2 regions of the Bradyrhizobium sp. WYCCWR 13022 genome follow, and region 2 is predicted to be linked to the other one. Evidence: riboswitches for the same ligand, from Rfam matches in the RefSeq annotation. Region 2 holds a riboswitch; the other holds the start of a gene.
What was found. Region 2 has a riboswitch for glycine ahead of gcvT (glycine cleavage system aminomethyltransferase GcvT). Riboswitches for the same ligand answer to the same signal wherever they lie in the genome.

Region 1 (3,819 bases), 130 kb from region 2:
CAGGAGATTGACGACGACGTAGATCAGCGAGGTCAGCAGGATCATCGCCTGGATCACCGGATAGTCGCGCGCCAGCACCGCGTCCACGGTGAGGCGGCCGATGCCGGGGATGTTGAACACGCTCTCGGTGACGACGACGCCGGAGATCAGCAGCGCAAAGCCGGTGCCGATCACGGTGATCACGGGCACGGCGGCGTTGCGCAGCGCGTGCCGCATCATCACCGCGACCTCGTTGATGCCCTTGGCGCGCGCGGTCCGCACGTAGTCTTCGCCGAGCACGTCGAGCATCGCCGCGCGGGTCATGCGCGCGATCAGCGCGATGTAGATGAAGGAGAGCGCGCAGGTCGGCAGGATGATGCGCTCGAAGAAGGGGCCGAAGCCGGCCGAGATGCTCTTGAAGCCCTGCACCGGCACCCAGCGCAGGTCGATGGCGAAGACCTGGATCAGGACGTAGCCGACCACGAACACCGGCACGGAGAAGCCGAGCACGGAGAGTCCCATCACGAAGCGGTCGATCCAGGTGCCATGCTTCCAGGCCGCGATGACGCCGAGCGGCACGGCGACGATGACGGCGAGGATGATGGTCGACAGCGCGATCGAGATCGACGGCTCGACGCGCTGGCCGATCATCTTCATGACCGGGAGATTGGAGATCAGCGAGGTCCCGAGGTCGCCGTGCAGCAGCTTGTTCACCCAGGTGATGAACTGCACGATCAACGGCTCGTTGAGGCCGAGCGAGGTGCGGATGCGCTCCAGACGCTCCGGCGTCGCGTTGTCGCCGGCGAGGATCGCGGCGGGATCGCCAGGTGTCAGCCGCAGCAGCAGGAACACGAACAGCGCGACGACGCCCATCACGGGCACCGCGGCCAGAACGCGGCGAATGAGATAACCTAGCATGCACCTATCTCCGGCTGCGGAATTGAGGGGGCCGAGAGGCGCCCGTGGATTCGGTCGTGTCTATCATGCGCGCCTGTCACTCGGGCTGGAAGAGACGGCCGGAGAGCCGTTCTCTCGGGGCAAATTGTGTGCCAAGGGCAGGGCGGTCGCAAGGGCCGCCCCGCAGTGATTTGCGACCACTCAGGATGCACGACGCAGCTCTTGCTCAACCGCAAGTGAGGGGGCCGATCGCGGTGCGTTGAGCCCGCGCCAGCCGTCGATGGTTCCCGCAATCATCTGCGCGGTTGCGGCCGACAGGGTCCAGCCGAGATGGCCGTGGCCGGTGTTGAAGAACACGCCCGGCATCCGGCCTGCACGCACCACTGGCATCATGTTCGGCATCATCGGTCGCAAGCCAGCCCAGGGCACGACGCGCGAGGTCTCGACATCGGGGAAATTGCTGCGCACCCAGTCGATCAGCGGCTGCACGCGATCGGCGCGGATGTCGCGGTTGAAGTCGTTGAACTCGGCGGTGCCGGCGACACGAAAGCGATCGGCGCCGAGCCGGCTGGTGACGATCTTGGCGGCTTCGTCGAGCAGGCTGACCGTCGGCGTCGCGTCGCGGCTTTCGGCGGAGTCGAGCTGCACCGTGATCGAATAGCCCTTCACCGGATAGACGTTGACGCGCTCGTCGAGCATCGCCGCAAAGTGACGGCTGGCAACGCCGGCACAGACCACGACGCCGTCCGCCTTCAGCATGCCGCGCGCAGAAGCGGCAGCGTCGCTTGCCGAGAGATCAGCCCAACCGATGACAAAGCCGCCGCCGGCTTGCGCGATGGAATCGATGTTGGCTTCGTGGATGAAGGTCGCGCCGCGACGCTTGCAAGCCTCCGCAAGGCCGCGCGTGAATTTGTGGATATCGCCGGTCGCGTCCGACGGCGTGTAGAAACCGCCGTAATACTCCTTGCGCAGGGTCGGCTCGATCGTGCGAATTTCTTCCGTTGTCACAGGGCGGCGATCGAGGCCGCCCTCCTGCAGCAGCGCGTTGACTTGCAGGCCGGATTCAAAGTCCTTCTTGTCGTGATAGATGTGGAGGATGCCGCGGCGCTCGAGATCGAAGTCGATGCCTTCGCGCGTCGCGATCTCGAACAGGTGCTTGCGGGCTTCGATGGCGAGCCGCGTGGTCAGAATCGTGTTCGCACGGTAGTTGCCGATTGCGGCGACGAACTCGCTCATCCACGAATATTTGTGCCAGTTCGGCCGCGGGTTCATCAGCAGCGGCGCATCGCGCCGGAACATCCAGCGCAGGCCCTTGAGGATCGTCGCGGTGCTGTTCCACACTTCGGCATTGCTGGCAGAGAGCTGTCCGCCGTTCGCGAACGAGGTCTCCATCGCGGCATAACGGTGCTTGTCGAGCACCGTCACCTCAAAGCCGCGTTCGAGCAGGGCATAGGCGGTCGTTACGCCGGTGATGCCGGCGCCGATGATGGCGATATGAGTCATGATGAGTTAGGGGCTCCCGTGAGTTAGAGATGGCTGACCGCCGGCCCGAAAGCCGTTGGCGGCGCCCCATCTGTCACGGTTACCTGAGAGCTTGATCCGATGCGGACCTCGGAAGGTCGACCTCGGACTATCCCCTTCGGTGGACGCCACGATAGTCAAATCGTGCCGCCTCTCTCCAGATCGTCCTGACGATACAGTCCTTTTGCCTGAGAGTTTCCGGGGCGGTTGCTCCGTCGGCGCCGCAACGAAAGCTGATGCCTTCGTTGCGATCTCTCCCGCATCGTCGCGTGGACCATCGAGCAGTACGATGCGCCTCATTTTTAGACAAGGCTAAATTTCATCCGCGACTGCAAACGCATTGTGCAGTGCGAGGTTGATGGATCGAGTCATTCCGGGGGCGCGCGGCGCAACCCGGAATCTCGAGACGGACCATCCCGGCATGACCGACTTGCTACTCAAGCGTCGCCAGCAGCCCCGCCATCAGGCGACCGCGCTCGACCAGGCTGTCGACCTCGATGAATTCCTCGAGCGTGTGGCCATTGCCGCCGCGCACGCCGAGGCCGTCGAGCGTCGGGATGCCCATCGCGCCGGTGAAGTTGCCGTCGGAGCCGCCGCCCGAGCTTGCATGCGGTAATTCCGCGCCGAGAGATTTGGCGATGCCGCGTGCCTTTTCATACAGCGCCATGGTGCCGGCATCCGGCTCCCAAACCGGCCGCGTCACGCCGCGCGTCACCTTGAAGATGACGTCGTTGGTGGTGCCCGAGAGTGCCAGCATGCGTTCGACGCCGCGGTCGAGATCGGCCTGGCGCTTGGCCATCGAGAGCGCTTCGCCGGTCGCGGTCGTCGCGACACAGTTGACCCACTGCCCGCCATGCACGACGCCGACCGAGAAGGTGCAATCCTCCGTCGTCATCGCGTCGATCGCGAGAATTTGCCGCGCCATCTCGCGGATCGCCGAGCGTCCCGCCGACAACGTCGCGCCGGCGTGACTCGGTCGTCCCGTCGCTTCAAGATTGAAGCGCGCGATGGCGTAACGTCCGGTGGTGACGCCGTTGTCGGCACGGCCGGGCTCGGGCACCAGCACATATTTGTTGCGGGCAGCTTCTGCTTCGATGATGTCGCGTGTCGAGGGCGTGCCGACTTCCTCGTCGGGCGTGAACAGGATGGTAATCGGCAGCGGCGTGGTGAAGGAGGCGCGCGCAAGCTGCCGGATCGCTTCCAGCGAGAGATAGTTGCCGCCCTTCATGTCGTAGACGCCGGGGCCGTAGCATTTGTTGCCCTCACGGCGCCATTTCAGCTTCTCGATAGTGCCGGTCGGGTGGACGGTATCCATGTGCCCGGCGATCAGGATGCCCGGTTCGCCCTGCTTGGGATGCGGGAAACGCGCGCGGATGACGCCGCCAAAGCCCTGACGGCCGGCGATGCGTTCGATCGTCGCAC
Region 2 (3,819 bases):
CCAGCCGGCCCTGGCTGATCTCGGGCTGATAGGGCGTATAGGCCGTGTACCAGGCCGGGTTCTCCAGGATGTTGCGCTGGATCACCGCCGGCAGGATCGTGCCGGAATAGCCTTGGCCGATCAGCGAGGTGAAGACCTGGTTCTGCCGCGCGAGCTCGGCCATGTGCGCGATCGCCTCGGTCTCGCTCAGCGGCTTGCCGAGATCGAGCGGTGCTGCCTGCCGGATCGAGGCGGGCAGGGTTTCCGCCATCAATGCGTCGACGCTCTTGGCGCCGACAGTCTCCAGCATGGCGGTGACATCGCGCGCCGAGGGGCCGATGTGGCGGCGAACGAAGGCGGTGGTGTCGCCATTGGATTTGCGGTGCGCGGTCATCATGGGTCCTCGCTTTAGGAGTTGCTGTCATGCCCCGCGAAGGCGGGGCATCCAGTACACGCAGCCGCTTCGGCTAGGGCCGATGGGCCGCGGCGTACTGGATCGCCCGCCTTCGCGGGCGATGACAGTGAGTATGTTGAGACGGTGCGGCTCATATCTTCATGCCGTGTGCGCCTTGTAGGCGGCTTCATCCATCAGGCCGCCAAGCTCGCTCTTGTCGGCAATCCTGATCTTGAAGAACCAGGCCGCGGCTTGCGCGTCCGAGTTCACCAGCGCGGGCTCGGCGGCGAGCGCATCGTTGGTCTCGAGCACTTCGCCCGAGATCGGTGCGTAGACGTCGGAGGCGGCCTTGACCGATTCCACGACGGCGGCAGCTTCGGCCTTCTTCAGGGTGCGGCCGACCTTGGGCAGCTCGACGAACACGACGTCGCCGAGCTGCGACTGCGCGTAATCGGTGATCCCGACGGTGGCGACTTCGCCGTCGATCGCCAGCCATTCGTGGTCGGAAGTGTACAGCGTCGTGGTCATTGTCGATCCTCAGCGTTTGTAGGTGTTTTTCACGAAGGGCATGGCGGCGACGGCGAGCGGCAGACGTTGGCCGCGCACCTCCGCAAAGAGTTTTGTGTCGAGTGCGCTCAGGCTCGTCGGCACGTAGCCCATCGCCACAGGCGCGTTCAGGCTCGGGCCGAAGCCGCCGGAGGTGACCTTTCCGATCGGCTCGCCGCCTGCGCCATCTGCAAACAGCACCGCGCCCTCGCGCACCGGGGCGCGGCCCTGGGCGAGCAGGCCGACGCGGCGGCGGGACGCGCCGTTGTCGAAATGGGCAAGGATTTTTTCGGCGCCGGGAAAGCCGCCGGCGCGGGCGCCACCGGTGCGGCGGCTCTTCTGCACCGACCATTCCAGCGCAGCCTCGACCGGCGTGGTCTCAGCGTCGATGTCGTGGCCGTAGAGGCAGAGCCCGGCTTCCAGTCGCAGGCTGTCACGGGCCCCAAGGCCGATCGGCATCACATCGGGGTTTTCCAGCAGCGTCTTGGCGAGACGCTCGGCGTCGCTGGCTGGCACCGAAATCTCGAATCCATCCTCGCCGGTGTAGCCCGAGCGCGAGACGAAACAGGCGAGGCCGGCAACATTGCGCGGGCCGGCATCCATGAACTTCATGGACGGTGCCTCTGCACACAATTTCGCCAGCGCGGCTTCCGCCTTCGGGCCCTGCAACGCGATCAGCGCGCGGTCCGCGAGCGAATCGATGATGCAGGCATCGGAGAGATTGGCGCGCAGATGCGCCTCGTCCGCGGCCTTGCAGGCGGCGTTGACCACCAGGAACAGATGATCGCCGAAATTGGCGACCATGAGATCGTCGAGAATGCCGCCATCGGCGTTGGTGAACTGGGCGTAGCGCTGCCGTCCCGGCGCGATCGCCACGATGTCCTGCGGGACCAGTCGCTCCAGTGCGCGGGCGGCGTCCTCGACCTTGCCGGATTTCGGCCGGAGCGCGATCTGGCCCATATGGGAGACGTCGAACAGGCCGGCCGAGCTGCGGGTTTGGAGGTGCTCTTTGAGGACCCCGGCGGGGTACTGCACGGGCATGTCATAGCCGGCGAACGGCACCATCTTGCCGCCGAGCGACAAATGAAGGTCGTGAAGGGGGGTACGTTTCAGGGAGTCTTCGTCGTCGCGCGCAAGCATCACGGGGCCCTCGGCGGTTCCCCAGGGACGATTCCCCGGAGGCAACCAGTCGAAGCCCCATCTGTCGCTGTGCCTGAGAGTATTATCCCGTCGGCGGACGCTGGTCCGGGCCAACCCTTCTCAAAAGGTCTTTGCCCGTCGGCGCCTCTTTCCAGATGTCGTCAAAGCCACGCGGTCCTTTTGCCTGAGAGTTTCCGGGGCGGTTGCTCCTTCGGCGCCGGCAATGAAGCCGGTCTCTCCCGTCGTGGCCGTACGATACAGATGGGTACAGACCACAGCCCGGCCAAGCCTGTCAACGCGCGGATTGCGGCTTTCCAAAGGGATTGCGACGGGATTACGCTGATGCGGCAACCCTCTGATCTGCTTGCACAGTTTCTGGACAGCGAAGCTGGCCTTGTCTAAAAGCGCTTTGGCCCGCAGATATCAGCCCAAATCACCGGTTTGGATGGCGGATGAGCGGGTCCAAGCACACCCGATTGGATGAACATGAGCGGCGTCAACGAGATCAGGTCGACCTTTTTGAACTTCTTTGCCGAGAACGGCCACGAGATCGTGTCGTCCTCGCCATTGGTGCCGCGCAACGATCCGACGTTGATGTTCACCAATGCCGGCATGGTGCAGTTCAAGAACGTCTTCACCGGCGTCGAGAAGCGGCCCTACCAGCGCGCCACCACGTCGCAGAAATGCGTGCGTGCCGGCGGCAAGCACAACGACCTCGACAATGTCGGCTACACCGCGCGCCATCTCACCTTCTTCGAGATGCTCGGCAACTTCTCGTTCGGCGACTATTTCAAGGAGCGCGCGATCGAGCTGGCCTGGAAGCTCATCACCAAGGATTTCGGGCTGAAGAAGGACAAGCTGCTCGTCACCGTCTACCATACCGACGACGAGGCGCACGGGCTCTGGAAGAAGATCGCCGGCTTCACCGACGACCGCATCATCCGCATCCCGACGTCGGACAATTTCTGGGCGATGGGTGACACCGGCCCGTGCGGCCCGTGCTCGGAGATCTTCATCGACCGCGGCGACCATATCTGGGGCGGCCCTCCCGGCTCGCCGGAAGAGGACGGCGACCGCTTCCTCGAATTCTGGAATCTCGTGTTCATGCAATATGAGCAGGTGACGAAGGAGGAACGCGTCGACCTGCCGCGTCCCTCGATCGACACCGGCATGGGCCTCGAGCGCATGGCCTGCATCATGCAGGGCGTCGACAGCGTGTTCGAGACCGACCTGTTCCGTCATCTGATCGACGCGACGTCGTCCGCGCTCGGCAGCGGGCCGAACGAGCAGACTGTGGCCTCTTTCCGCGTCATCGCCGATCATCTGCGCTCCTCCGCCTTCCTCGTTGCGGACGGCGTGCTGCCCTCGAACGAGGGCCGCGGCTATGTGCTGCGCCGGATCATGCGCCGCGCGATGCGCCATGCGCAGCTGCTGGGCGCCAAGGAGCCGCTGATGCACCGGCTGGTCTGGGCGCTGGTCCGCGAGATGGGCCAGGCCTATCCCGACTTGATGCGCGCGGAGAATTTGATCGAGGAAACGCTGCGGCTGGAAGAGACCCGCTTCCGCAAGACTCTGTCGCGCGGCTTGGCGATCCTGGATGAGAAGAGCGCTTCCTTGAAGAAGGGCGACATGTTCGACGGCGACGTCGCCTTCACGCTGTACGACACGTATGGTTTTCCGCTGGACCTGACGCAGGACGCGCTGAAGTCGCGCGGCATCGGTGTCGACCAGGCTGCGTTCACCGACGCGATGGAGCGGCA

Region 1: it holds a riboswitch for glycine, as region 2 does, so the genes downstream of both, QY049_RS00130 (D-amino acid dehydrogenase) here and gcvT (glycine cleavage system aminomethyltransferase GcvT) in region 2, are expected to answer to the same signal.

What each region holds. Positions count from the first base shown of each region.
Region 1 covers NZ_JAUIZJ010000001.1:22,793-26,611, reverse strand. Annotated here, with positions in the region: gene QY049_RS00135 (ABC transporter permease) at 1-897, opposite strand, end outside; gene QY049_RS00130 (D-amino acid dehydrogenase) at 1,078-2,379, opposite strand; glycine riboswitch at 2,448-2,560, opposite strand; glycine riboswitch at 2,564-2,667, opposite strand; gene QY049_RS00125 (M20/M25/M40 family metallo-hydrolase) at 2,831-3,819, opposite strand, start outside.
Region 2 covers NZ_JAUIZJ010000001.1:153,284-157,102, reverse strand. Annotated here, with positions in the region: gene gcvP (aminomethyl-transferring glycine dehydrogenase) at 1-373, opposite strand, end outside; gene gcvH (glycine cleavage system protein GcvH) at 533-901, opposite strand; gene gcvT (glycine cleavage system aminomethyltransferase GcvT) at 911-2,059, opposite strand; glycine riboswitch at 2,223-2,311, opposite strand; gene alaS (alanine--tRNA ligase) at 2,546-3,819, shown strand, end outside.